Linked DNA regions of Azospirillum brasilense. The protein of the gene in region 1 interacts with the protein of each later gene in a pairwise test. Links are inferred from orthologs where the notes say so. Each region holds a gene or a part of one and is shown on either strand. Other genes may lie near its edges.

Region 1 (7,888 bases):
ACGCCGGCACGCCGAAGGTGGCGACGGAGGCCGCCAGCATGGCCGCGAACGACACGGCAGCACGCATGGACATCGCACTTCTCCCTTATCGAAGTTCTAATATTTTGGCTAATGCCTTGATGCAAAATGACAGTGGCACGCCCCGCTCTGGTGATACCAGTGACAGGCGTGTCGCGCGGCAACTTGCCGCATGTCCGTACACGAATTGTGACTACTCAAAACAGTCATCGGTGCGGGCATGAAAAAGGGGCGGCGGGACAACCCGCCGCCCCATCGGGACGTCAACCGATTGATGATCTTAGGTTGTGCCTAATCGGCAGCGGCTTGGCTGGCCATGCCGCCTTGCGCGCCGGACGGCATGCCCTTCACCACCTCGTCCGCCGTGGCGCGGTGGACCTTCACGGAGCCGGTCCACTGGCCCCAGGCCTTCGGGTCGATGGTGTCGCCGTTCCTGCCCAGCGCCTTCAGCCGCTTCTGGTCCTCGTCGGTCAGCACCTGCTTGGGCAGGGAGGCCAAGCCGGCGACGTCGGCGGCGGTCATGCCCAGCATGCCGGCCACCCGGCTGCCGTAGTCGTCATGGATCAGGAAGAAGTGCCAGAGCATCCGCTCCTGGACGTCGCGTTCGCACTGGCCGAGCAGGGTGCCCATGTTCAGGACCAGATCGTCGCGCTCCCAGTCCATCATGGTGCAGTAGCGGGCGCGCGGCTGGACGTAGTCGTTGCGGCGCTCGATCACGCTGCGGGTCAGGCGGCCGTGGATCTCCGGCGGGTTGTTCGGCTCCTCCCGCTGGGCCTCGGTCAGGCCGTTGTGGATGGACGGCTCGAAATTGACGTGTGGGTTCTGCCCCGGGGCCAGATCGCGCTGGTAGGACATTTGCCCACCCGACAGGTTGGTGGCGACCGCCGCGTTCTTGGCTTGGTTGATCGGCAACTGCTGATAGTTGGGGCCGACCCGGTAGCGCTGCGTGTCGGAGTAGGAGAAGGTCCGCCCGACCAGCATCTTGTCGTCGGAGAAGTCCAGCCCGTCGACCAGGACGCCGGTGCCCATGGCGATCTGTTCGTTCTCGTTGAAGAAGTCCTCGACGTTGCGGTTCAGCGTCATCACGCCGACGTGGCGCAGCGGGAAGTCCGACTCCGGCCAGACCTTGGTGTCGTCCAGCGGGTCCCACTCAAGCTCGGGATGATCGTGATCCTCCATGACCTGGACATACAGATCCCACTGCGGGTGGTCGCCCCGGTCGATGGCCTCATAGAGGTCCTTGGAGGCGGAGCCGAGATCCTGCCCCTGCACCTTCGCCGCCTCTTCCGCCGTCAGGGAGGCGACGCCGCAGCGCGGGTGGAAGTGGTACTTGACCAACACCGTGTCGCCGTTGGCGTTCACCATCTTGTAGGTGTTCACGCCGAAGCCTTCCATGTGCCGGTAGTTGGCCGGAATCCCGCGCGGGCTGAACAGATGCGTCAGCATGTGCATGGATTCGGGCGTCTGGCTCATGAAGTCGAAGATGCGGTTCGGCTCCTGGCGGAAGGTCACCGGATCGGGCTTCAGCGAGTGGATGACGTCGGGGAACTTGATGGCGTCGCGGATGAAGAAGACCGGCAGGTTGTTGCCGACGAGATCCCAGTTGCCGTCCTCGGTGTAGAACTTCACCGCGAAGCCGCGCGGGTCGCGGGCCACCTCCGACGAATCGCGCCCGCCGATGACGGTGGAGAAGCGGATGGCCAGCGGGGTCTTCTTGCCGGCCTGCCCGAACAGCTTGGCACGGGTGTATTTGGACGCCGGCTCGTCGCCGATCTTGCCCGTCGCCTCGAATTCCCCGTAGCAGACGAAGCCGCGGGCGTGAACCACGCGCTCCGGAATGCGCTCGCGGTCGAAGTGGGAGATCTTCTCCAGGAACTGGTAGTTCTCCAGCGTCGCCGGGCCGCGCGCTCCCACGGTGCGCTGGGATTGGTTGTTGGTGATCGGGTGGCCCTGACGGTTGGTCAGAGTCTTCGATTGGTCAGCCATCGCTTTCTCCCTGAACAGCAAGCCGTGCCGGCGCACCTCTGGGGCGTCCGGTTGGGAGGTCAACGTCCCCAGTTTGGAACCGTTCCAATCCAAAACGCCGGCCGGCGGCACCCTGTCCGTCAGGGAGATGCCCAAACGGAAAAGGGCGGCCCCGAGGGACCGCCCTTTCCGCAAACGTCGTGGATGACGTGAGCTATTAGAAGCCCATGCCGCCCATGTCGTCCATGCCACCCGGCATGCCGGCCGGAGCAGCCTTCTTCTCCGGCTTCTCGGCGATCATCGCCTCGGTGGTGATCAGCAGGCCGGCGATCGAGGCCGCGTCCTGCAGGGCGGTGCGAACCACCTTCACCGGGTCGATGATGCCGGCGGCGACCAGATCGGTGAACTCACCCTTCTGGGCGTCGTAGCCGAAGTTGGCGTCGTTCTGGTCCAGCAGCTTGCCGACCACGATCGAACCGTCGGTGCCCGCGTTGTAGGCGATCTGACGGACCGGGGCCTGCAGGGCGCGGCGGATGATCTCGATGCCGACGCGCTGCTCGTCGTTGATCGGCTTCAGGGCGTCGAGGGCCTTGGTGGCGTACAGCAGGGCGGTGCCACCGCCGGCGACGACACCCTCTTCCACCGCGGCGCGGGTGGCGTGCATGGCGTCGTCAACGCGATCCTTGCGCTCCTTCACCTCGACCTCGGTGGCGCCGCCGACGCGGATGACGGCAACGCCGCCAGCCAGCTTCGCCAGACGCTCCTGCAGCTTCTCGCGGTCGTAGTCCGAGGTGGTCTCCTCGATCTGCGCCTTGATCTGGCCGATGCGGGCCTGGATGTCCTCGGCCGAGCCGGCGCCGTCGACGATGGTGGTGTTCTCCTTGGAGATCACGACCTTCTTGGCGGTGCCCAGCATGTCGATGGTGACGTTCTCGAGCTTGATGCCGAGATCCTCGGAGATGACCTGGCCGCCGGTCAGGATGGCCATGTCCTCCAGCATCGCCTTGCGGCGGTCACCGAAGCCCGGGGCCTTGACGGCGGCAACCTTCAGGCCGCCACGCAGCTTGTTCACGACCAGGGTCGCCAGGGCCTCGCCCTCGACGTCCTCGGCGATGATCAGCAGCGGACGCGAGGACTGCACGACGGCCTCGAGGACCGGCAGCAGGGCCTGCAGACCCGACAGCTTCTTCTCGTGGAGCAGGATGAACGGGCTCTCGAGGTCCGCGATCATCTTGTCGGCGTTGGTGATGAAGTACGGCGACAGGTAGCCGCGGTCGAACTGCATGCCCTCGACGACGTCCAGCTCGGTCTCGAGGCTCTTGGCCTCTTCCACCGTGATGACGCCCTCGTTGCCGACCTTCTCCATGGCCTGGGCGATCATCTTGCCGATCTCGCCTTCGCCGTTGGCGGAGATGGTGCCGACCTGGGCGATCTCGTCGTTGGTCGTGACCTTCTTGGCGCGGCCACGGATGTCGTTCACGACGGTCTCGACGGCGAGGTCGATGCCGCGCTTCAGGTCCATCGGGTTCATGCCGGCGGCCACCGACTTCACGCCCTCGCGGACGATGGCCTGGGCCAGAACGGTCGCCGTGGTGGTGCCGTCGCCGGCCAGGTCGTTCGTCTTCGACGCGACCTCACGCACCATCTGGGCGCCCATGTTCTCGAACTTGTCCGACAGCTCGATTTCCTTGGCGACCGAGACGCCGTCCTTGGTGATGCGCGGAGCGCCGAAGGACTTCTCGATCACGACGTTGCGGCCCTTCGGACCCAGCGTCACCTTCACGGCGTCGGCGAGGATGTCCACACCGCGCAGCATCTTCTCACGCGCGGCGGCGGAGAACTTAACTTCCTTGGCAGCCATTGCTCACTTCCTTGAAATTCGGGGGGTTGGATCGCTCAGCGCGGGCGGAGGCTCAGGCCTCGACGACGCCCATGATGTCGGATTCCTTCATGATGAGGAAATCCTCGCCCTCGATCTTCACCTCGGTGCCCGACCACTTGCCGAACAGGATGCGGTCGCCGGCCTTCACGTCGAGCGCAACGACCTTGCCGCTCTCGTCACGGGCGCCCGGACCCACCGCGACGACCTGGCCCTCCTGGGGCTTTTCCTTCGCGGTGTCGGGGATGATGATCCCGCCCTTGGTCTTGGTGTCGGACTCCAGACGCTTGACGACGACGCGGTCGTGCAGCGGACGGAACTTCATGGGGATGCCTCCAGGATCAAGGCTTATTGAAAGGATTGGCGCCGGGCTCGGGGCTGTTAGCACTCTCCCCCGGCGAGTGCCAGACAGCTAATCGAGCTGCGGTTTTGATTCAAGAGGGTCGTTGCGGCAATCGGTGCGATTCCTGGCAGCAGTCGCCCCTCCTTGCTGCTAATGCATTGAAATAGCAGAAAAATTTTTGTTGCCCGCCGCAGCCGCGAACGGCACACTTTCACAAAAGAATCATCAGGACGCAGCGGAAGGACGCCACCGGTTCCACCATCACGGAGGCAGAGCATGGGCAGTCTGGGGCTTCAGCTTCGCGATTACCGCCTGACCACGGCGGAGATTCTGTACCACATGCCGGACCACCCGCACCTGCTGCAGAGCTATCTCTGGCAGGAATTGGACCTCGCGCCCGGCTACCCGGTGCTGCGCCGGTTCCTGGATTTCTGGCAGGCCAACCTGGACGGCAAGCTGCATTCGGTGAAGCTGGCGACCCACCGCCTGATCACACCGGGCGAGGCCCGCGCGGTGGCCGCGGAATTCCGCTGGACCTGACGCCCCACACCCCAGAAACGCGGGAAAATGTGAAAAAATAAACCATTATTAAGAGTATAACTCTTTCGATACCCTTTCCTCAGCACGAACCGTCCGTGCCGATGCACGTCCACGACAAGCTGGGGAATGACGAACATGACGACGCCGGTCTGCCAAGAAGCGGTCAACCTCGTGAAGCATTTCGAGGGGCTTTACCTCAACGCCTACCTGTGCCCGGCGGGGGTGCCGACCATCGGCTACGGCCACACCGCCGGGGTCGAACTGGGGCAGAGCATCACCTCCGCCCAGGCCGACAATTTCCTGCAGTCGGACCTGACCACCGCCGCCGCCCAGGTGGACAAGCTGGTCACCGTCGCGCTGAACCCCGACCAACGCGGCGCGCTGGCTTCCTTCGTGTTCAACCTGGGGGCCGGCAGCCTGCAGTGCTCGACTCTGCTGCGCCTGCTGAACCAGGGCGACTATGAGGGCGCCGCCGGCCAGTTCGGCCGCTGGGTCTACGCCACGGTCAACGGCGTCAAGACGCAGCTTCCGGGTCTGGTCAAGCGCCGCGCCGCCGAGGCCGACCTGTTCGAAAGCTCCACCACGCCGCTGCCCCAGGCGGCGGTCAGCACCGCCACGGGCGCGTGAACGCTCTTAATAACCCTCTCCCCCCTGGGGAGAGGGTGGCCCGGAGGGCCGGTGAGGGGGTTGTACGTGGCCGTTCGTCCGGCAAAAGCGCATCCCCCTCACCCTAACCCTCTCCCCAGAGGGGAGAGGGAAAGCATCTCCCCTTCACCCTTTCCGCTGGCCGGTCAGCCGCAGGCCGCGGTCGATCCATTGGGCGGTCAGCTTTTCCTGGACGGCGTTCTGGCGCAGCCGCTGGTTCAGGTTGGCGAAATCCACGCGGTCCAGGCTCTGGTCCTGGTTGAAGCAGGAGAAGACCACCGTCTCCGCGCCGGTCACCGGGTCGATGTGCCGTTGCAGGCACTGGGCGCAGATCTCCTTCATCATGCATTGCATGGGGGAGTTGATGGAGCCGATGGCGGCGTGGCCGGGCTTCAGGTGGTGCTTCAGCAGGCCGTGCCGGGCCGCCCCCACCGCCGCCATCATGCGGTCGGAGCCGATGGCGACGATGCGGTCCACCGTCTCCAGCGGAATATCCGCCGGCCCCAGCTCGCCCGCCGCGTAGGCGCGCATGGCCTCCACGATGTTCCCGACGAAACTCAGATCACCGGGCCGCGTCGGCGTGAAGCCCGGCGCCTCGTCGCAGCACCAGACGACGCGGTCGGCGGCGGCCTCGATCTGTTCGGTCTTGTAACGGTCCTCCATCCGCTTGTAGCCGGCGAAATAGACGACCCGGTTGCCGCGCGCCCGGCAGGCCTGCCCGATGGAGAAGAGCACGGCGTTGCCCAGCCCGCCGCCGACCAGCGCCACCGTCTCGCCCTCCGGGATCTCGGTCGGAGCGCCGGTCGGCCCCATCACCACCACCGGGTCGCCGGGCTTCAGCAGGGCGCAGAGGTCGGACGAGCCGCCCATCTCCAGGACGATCAGGGAGAGCAGCCCGGCCTCCTTGTCCACCCAGGCGCCGGTCAGGGCCAGCCCTTCCATGGCCAGCGTGGTCCGGCCGATCCGTTGCGCCAGCGTTTCGAAGTTCTGCAGCCGGTAGAACTGTCCGGGTTCGAAACGGCGTGCGGCGGCGGGAGCCTTCACCACCACCTCCACGATGGTCGGGGTCAGGCGGGTGACGCTGTGCACCAGGGGCCGCAGTTCGACGTTCAGGCGCCGCACCAGAGCCTCCGGCATCACGGAGCTGGGCGCCCGGCGAGCCAGGGCGCGGCTGACCACCGGATAGCCGCGCTTCGCCCCGCCCATCGCCTTCACCACATTGCCGGCGAAGGACGGGTGCAGGTCGCCGAAGAAGCTGAGGAACCGCCCGTCCGGCGCCCGCGCCATCAGCACATGCGCCTGGGCCGGCTTGCTCGTCCGCTCCGGCGTCACCGGATTGCCGTCCTCGTCGATGGCGCGGAAGCAACGCCCGTCCAGCTCCACCCACTCCGGCTCCTCGCGGGCCAGGACGGTGTTCGGCTGGGTGCCGGCGGCGACCAGGATGGTGCGGGCGGGGAGCCGCGCGTCCACGGCGGCGGGCGCCACCACCCCGTCCGGCCCGACCGGGCTGATGGCGAGGTGGATCGCCCGCGCGGCGCCCGATTCGTCGATCTCCACCCCGCGCGGGGCGGCGCATTCCAGGAAGCGGATGCCCTCGGCCAGACCGTGCGCCACCTCCTCGTGGTTCAGGGTGTAGCTGGGGCTGTCGATCAGGCGGCGGCGGTAGGCGATGGTCGAGCCGCCCCAGGATTGCAGAAGCGCCGCGACGCGCGGCTCGCGCCCCTGCTCTCCCGCCTCCAGGCGCTCCGCCCGGATGGCGCGGGCGTGGGCCAGGAACTCGTCGGCCAGTTCGGCCTCGTCGGGCGTCCAGCGGGCGCGCACCGCCGCTTCCCCCCGATCGGCCGCCAGGACCTCGTAGCGGGACAGGAACTTCTCGACCTGGACGGGGTAGTAGGCCAGCGCCTCCGTCGCCGTGTCGATCGCGGTCAGCCCGCCGCCGATCACCACGATGGGCAGCCGGACCTGGAGGTTGGCGATGCTGTCCGGCTTGGCCGCCCCGGTCAGTTGCAGCCCCATCAGGAAGTCCGAGGCCTGCCGCACCCCACGGGCCAGCCCGTTCGCCATCGGCACGACGGTCGGCTTGCCCGCCCCCATGCACAGGGCGATGTGGTCGAAGCCCAGCTCCAGCGCCCCGTCGATGGTCAGCGTGCCGCCGAAGCGCACCCCGCCGATGATCGTCATGCGCGCCCGGCGTTCCAGCAACAGCCGGATCACCTTCAGGAAATTCTTGTTCCAGCGCACGGTGATGCCGTACTCCGCCACCCCGCCGAATCCGGCCATCACCCGCTCGTCCAGCCGGTCGTAGAGGTCCCGCACGTCGCGGATCGGCCGGAAGGGCACCCGCGTGCCGCTGGGCAGGACGCCCGAGAGGTCGGCGGGCAGCGGCTCGATCTTCAGCCCGTCGATGCCGACCACCGTGTGACCGTCGTTCATCAGATGGTGCGCCAGCGTGAAGCCCGCCGGCCCCAGCCCGGCCACCAGCACCTTGGAGCCGCTGT
Region 2 (7,645 bases), 140 kb from region 1 along the record:
CTGCCCTGTCCCGCGTCCCGGCAAGCGGCGGTTGCTTGCCCTAGTCTTTGCCGGGACTCCAAGAAGGATCGACAGTCACAGGAAACTTATAAACGGATGTATAAAAATGCGGGGCGCGCCGGGCACTGGGCGCCTTTGTCACACCACGTTTCCGGGTATTCGTGCGGTCAGGCCAGAAGGGCCCCCAGCACGGCGTTCAACCGCTGCCGCCCTTCATGCGTGGCGCGCAACGTGTCTTTGCCGACTTCCAGGAAACCGCCGGCCACCAGACGCTCCAGCGCGGCGGGATCGACCAGCCCGTCGAGGTCACGGCCGGTCTCCTCGACCAGCCGGGCGCGGGCCACCCCCTCGCGCAGGCGCAGCCCCATCATCAGCAGCTCAGACCCGCGCGACTCGCGGGCGACCGGCTCGGGCGCGGCGGCGCCGTGGCCGTCGCGCTCGACCCGCTCCAGCCAGATCTCCGGGGCGCGGTGGGCGCGGGTGGCGAATTTCTCGCCGTTCAGGGTCAGCCGGCCGTGGGCGCCGGGACCGACGCCGACGTAATCGCCGTAGCGCCAGTAGGTCAGGTTGTGGCGGCTCTCCTCGCCGGGGCGGGCGTGGTTGGAGATCTCGTAGGCGGGCAGCCCGGCGCGGTCGAGCAGGCTCTGCGTCGCCTCGTAGAGATCGCCGGCCAGATCCTCGTCGGGCAGCACCAGATCGCCCCGCGCGTGCAGGGGGAAGAAGGCCGTGCCCTCCTCGATGGTCAACTGGTAGACCGACAGATGGCCGACCGCGTGGCCCAGCGCGCGGGTCAGCTCCGCCTCCCACGCCGCCACGGACTGGCCGGGGCGAGCGTAGATCAGGTCGAAGCTGAAGCGGGGGAAGGTCCGGGCGGCCAGCGCGATGGCGCCGGTCGCCTCCGCCGCGCTGTGCTGGCGGCCGAGGAATTTCAGCGCGGCGTCGTCCAGCGCCTGGATGCCCATCGACAGGCGGTTGACCCCGGCGGCGCGGAAGGCGCGGAACTTGTCGGCCTCGACCGAGGTCGGGTTGGCCTCCAGCGACACTTCCAAATCGCTGCCGACCGTCCAGCGGGCGGCGATGCGCTCCAGCACGGCGCCGACCGTCGCCGGCTCCATCAGCGACGGCGTGCCGCCCCCGAAGAAGACCGAGGTGACCCGGCGGCCGGGTGTTGCGTCCGCGTAATGATCCAGCTCCCGCACCAGCGCGGCGCGCCAGCGGTCATGCTCGACCCGGTCGCGGACGTGGCTGTTGAAGTCGCAGTACGGGCACTTCGCCTTGCAGAAGGGCCAGTGGATGTAGATCCCGAAGCCAGGATCAGGAGTCACTTGAAGCATCGCTCGACAAGCTGGCGGAAGGCGTCGGCCCGGTGGCTCATCTCATGCTTCCGGGCCGGGTCCATCTCGCCGAAGGTGATGTCGTGGCCGTCCGGTTTGAACATCGGATCGTAACCGAAACCATGCGCGCCGCGCGGCGGCCAGACCAGCGTGCCGGGGCAGCGGCCTTCCACCGTCTCGACATGGCCGTCCGGCCAGGCGAGCGACAGGGCGCAGACGAACCAGGCGCTGCGGTCGGTCTGGCCCTTCAGCCCGTCCTCGACCTTGCCCATGGCCATCTGGAAGTCCTTTTCCGGACCGGCCCAGCGGGCGGAGTAGATGCCGGGGTCGCCGTTCAGCGCCGGCACCACCATCCCGCTGTCGTCGGCCAGCGCGACATGCCCCGCCTTGGCGGCGGCCAGGGCCTTCAGCTCGGCGTTCGCAATGAAGGTGGTGCCCGTCTCCTCCGGCTCCGGCAGGCCAAGTTCGCCCGCGGACACGAAGGAGGCGGCATAGGGGCCGAGCAGCGCCGCGATCTCGCGGACCTTGCCCTTGTTGTGGCTGGCGATCACCAGCGTGCCGCCCGTGAAGCGGCGGGGAGGCGTGGTCATGGGGGAGTTCCTTCTGTCACAAACCGTTGCCCCCACCCTCCCGCTTCGCGGGTCCCTCCCTCCCCCGCTGTCGCAGGGGAGGGCCGATTTCCCCTCCCCTGCGACAGCGGGGGAGGGTCAGGGTGGGGGCAATGCGCAACCGCGCCTTTACTTCACCGCGATCGCCGCCTTCTGCAAGGCCACCAGCTCGTCGATGCCCTTGCGGGCCAGCGCCAGCAGCTCCATGAACTGCGGCTCGCTGAAGGGGCGCTCCTCGGCGGTGCCCTGCACCTCGACGATGCCCCCCTGGCCGGTCAGCACGAAGTTGGCGTCGGCCTGCGCGGTCGAATCCTCGGCGTAGTCGAGGTCCAGCACGCTGGTGTTCTTGTAGATGCCGCAGGAGACGGCGGCCACATGGTCGGTCAGCGGCATGGTCTTGAGCGCGCCGATCTGCATCAGATGCTGGAAGGCCAGATGCAGGGCGACGAAGCTGCCGGTGATGGCGGCGGTGCGGGTGCCGCCGTCGGCCTGGATGACGTCGCAGTCGATCTTGATCTGCTTCTCGCCCATGGCGGCGCGGTCGGTGACGGCGCGCAGCGCACGGCCGATCAGGCGCTGGATCTCCTGGGTGCGGCCCGACTGCTTGCCCTTGGCGGCCTCGCGGTCGGTGCGGCTGTGGGTGGAGCGCGGCAGCATGCCGTATTCGGCGGTGACCCAGCCGAGGCCGGTGTTCTTCAGGAAGCGCGGAACGCCCTCGTCCACGCTGGCGGTGCACAGGACGTGCGTGTCGCCGAACCGCACCAGGCAGGACCCCTCGGCGTGCTTGCTGAAATGGGGCTCAAGGGAAATGGTGCGCAACTGGTCGTGGGCGCGGCCGGAGGGACGCATCGGGCATGATCCGCGAATCTGTTGAAATCGGCGGCAAGCTAGCGTCCGCCGCCCCCGCCGTCCAGCGCGCAACCGGGGCGCACGTTGATTCGGAGCGGACACCTGCCTAAATTCGGGACGCCCCTTATCCGCGCCCCAACAGCATCGTCCGGTCCCCGCCCCGCCATGATCACCGAGCTGAACCAACGGTCCCGCGAGATCTTCCGGCTGATCGTCGACGCCTATGTGGCGACCGGCGAGCCGGTGGGCTCGCGCACGATCTCGCGGAGGCTCGGCATGGCCCTGTCGCCCGCGACCATCCGCAACGTCATGGCCGACCTGGAGGAGCAGGGGCTGCTCTACGCCCCCCACACCTCCGCCGGCCGCATCCCGACCGAGGCGGGGCTGCGCCTGTTCGTCAACGGCCTGCTGGAGATCGGCAGCCTGAGCGAGGACGAACGCGGCTCCATCGAGGCCAAATGCGCCTCCTCCGGGCGGTCGCTGCAGGACGTGCTGGGCGAGGCGTCCACCCTGCTGTCCGGCCTGTCGCACTGCGCCGGGCTGGTGGTGGCGCCGAAGACCGACCGGCCGCTGAAGCACATCGAGTTCGTGTCGCTGGCCCCCGGCCGGGCGCTGGTCGTGCTGGTCAACGAGGACGGGCTGGTCGAGAACCGCGTCATCGAGGTTCCGGTCGGCGTGCCCGCCGCGACGCTGCAGATGGTGTCGAACTTCCTCAGCGCGAAGCTGGTGGGCCGCACGCTGGACGAGGCGCGGCAGGCCGTGCTGCGCGAGATCGAGGACCAGAAGACTGAGCTGGACGAATTGTCGCAGCGCGTGGTCTCCGCCGGTCTCGCCACCTGGGCAGGCAGCGGCGGGCAGAACAGCGGCCAGTTGATCGTGCGCGGCCAGGCGAAGCTGCTGGAGGACGTCACCGCCCTGTCGGACCTGGAGCGCGTGCGCGCCCTGTTCGAGGCGCTGGAGACCAAGGAGACCATGCTGCGCCTGCTCGACGCCACCGGGAAGGGCGACGGGGTGCAGATCTTCATCGGCGCGGAGAATGTGCTGTTCGGCCATTCCGGCTGTTCGCTCATCATCTCGCCGTTCCAGAACAGCCGCGAGCAGGTGATCGGCGCCATCGGCGTGATCGGCCCGACCCGCATCAATTATGCCCGGATCATCCCGCTTGTGGATTATACAGCCAAGGTCATCAGCCGCCTTGTCGGGTGACGCCCTGTCGGGTGACGATCTTGGCAATGCTTCACCCATCCCCCACCAGACGACGACCCAAGACGACAACGAGAGAGCCATGAGCGAAGAGCAGAACAAGCCCGCCGAAGCCGAGATGGAGCAGACCGAAGCCGTCCAGGACAAGGCCGCCCAGGACAAGGCCGCGGACGCCGGTGCCGGGGATCGCGTGGCCCAGCTTGAGGCCGAGGTCGCCAGCCTGAAGGACCAGCTCCTGCGCCAGATGGCCGAGGTGGAGAACACCCGCCGCCGCGCCCAGCGCGACCGCGAGGACGCCAGCAAGTTCGCCGTGTCCAGCTTCGCCAAGGAGCTGGTGACGGTGGCCGACAACCTGCGCCGCGCGCTGGAGGCCGTCCCCGCCGAGGGCCGCGAGAACGACGAGGTGCTGAAGGGCCTCTCCGTGGGCGTGGAGGCGACGGAGCGCCAGCTCATCTCCGCCTTCGAGCGTGCGGGCATCAAGAAGATCGACCCGACCGGCGAACTGTTCGACCCGAACTTCCATCAGGTGATGTTCGAGATCGAGAACACCGGCAAGCCGGCCGGCACGGTCGTGCAGGTGCTCCAGCCCGGCTACACCATCCACGGCCGCCTGCTGCGCGAGGCCATGGTGGGCGTCGCCAAGGCCGGTCCTCACGAAATGGGCGGCCAGCACGTCGATACGAAAGCCTGACCGTCCTTTGGACGAATAGCCCGACCCTCCTCTGGAGGGATGGACCAGCCGCCTTCCGGACGGCGGGCGGCACGTCTCTTGCGGCGGCGCGGCGGCATGGCCCGCCGCGCCGCTTTTTTTGTCCGGCAGTCTCCGGATGAGTGTCCGCCCGCGATCCTTTGCGTACCGAAGGGCTTGCGCCGGGCTGGTCCTTCGCCTATTCGCATCGGGGCCCCGATTCGCGTCGGGGAGTCTCGCGGCGCCCCGTGAATTGCCCGTTCCGGGCGGCCGCTCATTCAGGGAACCGGACCCGTGGCCAAGACCATTCTGACCGTCGACGACTCCAAGACCATCCGCGACATGGTCGCCTTCACGCTGCGCAACGCCGGCTACGGCGTCACCGAGGCGGCGGACGGCACCGCCGGTCTGGCGGAGGTCAACCGGCAGAAGTTCGACTGCATCATCACCGACCTGAACATGCCGGGCATGGACGGTCTGGCCCTGACCCGGGCCATCCGCGGCAGCGCGCTCAACCGCGCGACCCCCGTGCTGCTGCTGACCACCGAGGCCGATCCCGCCAAGAAGACCGCCGGCCGCGAGGCCGGGGCCACCGGCTGGCTGGTCAAGCCCTTCAACCCGGACAAGCTGGTCGAGACCGTGAAGAAGGTCTGCCCGTAACCCGTAACCCGGTGCTGGCGCCGGTCACCGCACCAGCACGACGGCGGCGCTGCGCGTCCGCTCGACCGCCTGGGACATCTGGGCGACCGCGGTGGAGATCCCGGCGATGTTCGCCGAGGCGGTCTGGACGGCGGTCGCGGCGCTCTGCATGTTGCCGGACACGCTCTGGGTCACGCTGCTCTGCTCCTCGACGGCGGCGGCGGTGGCGGTGACGAAGGAGCGCACGCTCTCGATGCCGCTGCGGATGCTGTCCAGCGATCCGGCAACCTCGGCGGAGGTCGCCTGGATCATGTCGATCTCGCGGGTGATCTGATCCGTGGCCTTGGCGGCCTGGTTGGCGAGGTTCTTGACCTCCTGCGCCACGACGGCGAAGCCCTTGCCCGCCTCGCCGGCGCGCGCCGCCTCGATCGTCGCGTTCAGCGCCAGAAGATTGATCTGGCTGGCGATGTTCTGGATCAGCCCGACGATGCTGTTCATCGACTGGGCGGCGTCGGTCAGGCGCCCGGCGTTGGCGCCGACCGCGTTCGCCTTGTCGTAGACGGTGTCGGCGGCGCTGCGCGAATTCGCCATGCTCTGCGAGATTTCGGCGATGGAGGCCGCCAACTCCTCGGCGCTGGCGGCGACCGTCTGCACGTTGGCGGAGGTCTGGTCCGCTGCCACGGCCGCGGATTGCACCTGCGCGGAGGACTGATCCATGGCCCGGTCGATCTCGCCGAAATTCTCGTCGATAAGGGACTTGAGGTCCCCCAGCAGATTGATCTGCGCGCTGACGTCCGAGGCGATCTTCATGATCTTCACGACCTTGCCGGCCGCGTCGAGGATCGGGTTGTAGGACCCCTCGATCCAAAGCTGCCGGCCACCCTTGGCGACGCGGCGGTGCTGGCCGGCCATATACTGCCCGCGCCGCAGGGACTCCCAGAAGTTGCGGTATTCCTGGCTTGTCCGTTGTTCAGGCTCGACGAACTGGCTGTGATGCCGGCCCTGCACCTCGGACAGATCGTAGCCGAACAGCTTCAGGAAATTCGCGTTGGCGGACAGGATGACGCCGTCCGTATCGAACTCGATCACCGCCTGAGAACGCTGGATCGCCGTGATCTGGGACGCGTAGTTCAGATTCATCAGCCGCTCCTTGGCGTCGGCCCATTCCACGACGAAGCCGATGCGCTTGCCGTATTCCATGAGCGGAGACACCAGAAGGTCGAACTGGTGGTTGCCGACCCGGATGGTGGCGCCGTGCGGGCGGGTCAGGACGCTCAGCATGCGCTGCTGGTGTGTCGGATTCTTGTGAAAGACGTCGATCTTGCTGCCGACCAGGGTGTTCACGTTGAAGCGCGGCAACTCCTTGCGCAGATCCTCTTCGGCATCACGAAGCAGAGCGGTAACAGACGGATTGATATAGACAATCGTCAGGTCATTGTCGGCGATCATGACATTCGCACGCATGGCATTGATTGCCGTCACCTTGGCCGCGATCGTCGCGTCTTTTGTGAACATGCCGAACATGGCCAAAGCTCCCTGTGAACGTTGCTTGATGCCACATTCTGTCAATGTAATCCGGATTGTCCATAGGGGTATAAAAAAAGCACTAATGTTGTTGTGTGAATTAATAGAATTCCAAAAATCTGGAATTTATGAGCGGTCATAAGATTTGATCTATAATTCACACCATAGTCATACTTGGTTGTGCTTGATAAGCATAACGATATAGGCGGATAAATATAAATAAATCAATCCCCGGAAGATCAAGGAGAGGGTGGGATCAATCAAACACTGTTTCACCCAGGCGTCACGACGTGGCCGGCGCCCTTGGGAACAGGAATTCCCCCGCTGGGTCGTGGGCGGCGAAGCGCCGTTGCGCCGTGGCGCGGTTGGCGACGGCATAACAGTAGACGCAGCCGTGCGGGCAGGTGTCGTAATCCCCGATGTCGCGGCTTTCCGCGCACAGGCAGCCGGGGCGGTTGCCCTTCTCCCTGGCCGCGACAGGCCGCCCGGCGACGTCGGACAGCCGTTGCGCGTCGACGCAGCGGGCCGGCGCCGTGCCGGGAACACCGGCCAGTTCCGGCTGGGTGCACAGCGTCAGAGCCATGCCGTGCTCCGCGGCGATGCCGGCCAGATCGGCCAGCAGGGCGCGCTTCTCCTCCGCGTCCGGGTCGCGCCATGGCACACCGGCGGCGTCCAGGTTGCGCGCCGTCTTGCGGTAGGGCTGGAGGAAGGACACCACCGCCTCGTCGGTCAGGCCGCGCATCCGGCCAGCCAGCCGGGCGAAGGTCTCGCGGTGCCAGGACGGCGGCATGGCCTCTGTT

The links.
Region 2: the proteins of groL (region 1) and grpE interact in binary tests that used the Escherichia coli proteins (3 or more experiments, as listed by UniProt). The link is inferred for Azospirillum brasilense from one-to-one orthologs.

What each region holds. Positions count from the first base shown.
Region 1 is NZ_CP012914.1:2,837,422-2,845,309, forward strand. Bases 1,523-4,490 are described here. They hold groL (chaperonin GroEL), read right to left. Parts: upstream 3,845-4,490; coding sequence 2,201-3,844; downstream 1,523-2,200. Other genes in these bases: AMK58_RS13180 (catalase), read right to left, coding at 1,523-2,004; groES (co-chaperone GroES), read right to left, coding at 3,897-4,187; AMK58_RS13195 (usg protein), read left to right, coding at 4,482-4,490. Outside these bases: AMK58_RS13175 (cytochrome-c peroxidase), read right to left, coding at 1-73; more of AMK58_RS13180, read right to left, coding at 310-1,522; more of AMK58_RS13195, read left to right, coding at 4,491-4,745; AMK58_RS13200 (lysozyme), read left to right, coding at 4,881-5,372; AMK58_RS13205 (hypothetical protein), read right to left, coding at 5,517-7,888.
Region 2 is NZ_CP012914.1:2,981,056-2,988,700, reverse strand. The notes cover bases 3,156-5,880. They hold grpE (nucleotide exchange factor GrpE), read left to right. Parts: upstream 3,156-4,076; coding sequence 4,077-4,685; downstream 4,686-5,880. Other genes in these bases: AMK58_RS13770 (methyl-accepting chemotaxis protein), read right to left, coding at 5,367-5,880; AMK58_RS13775 (response regulator), read left to right, coding at 4,977-5,342; hrcA (heat-inducible transcriptional repressor HrcA), read left to right, coding at 3,156-3,997. Outside these bases: radical SAM family heme chaperone HemW, read right to left, coding at 168-1,334; rdgB (RdgB/HAM1 family non-canonical purine NTP pyrophosphatase), read right to left, coding at 1,322-1,924; rph (ribonuclease PH), read right to left, coding at 2,072-2,791; more of hrcA, read left to right, coding at 2,957-3,155; more of AMK58_RS13770, read right to left, coding at 5,881-6,845; AMK58_RS13765 (DUF1848 domain-containing protein), read right to left, coding at 7,129-7,645. UniProt on the Escherichia coli protein: Participates actively in the response to hyperosmotic and heat shock by preventing the aggregation of stress-denatured proteins, in association with DnaK and GrpE. It is the nucleotide exchange factor for DnaK and may function as a thermosensor.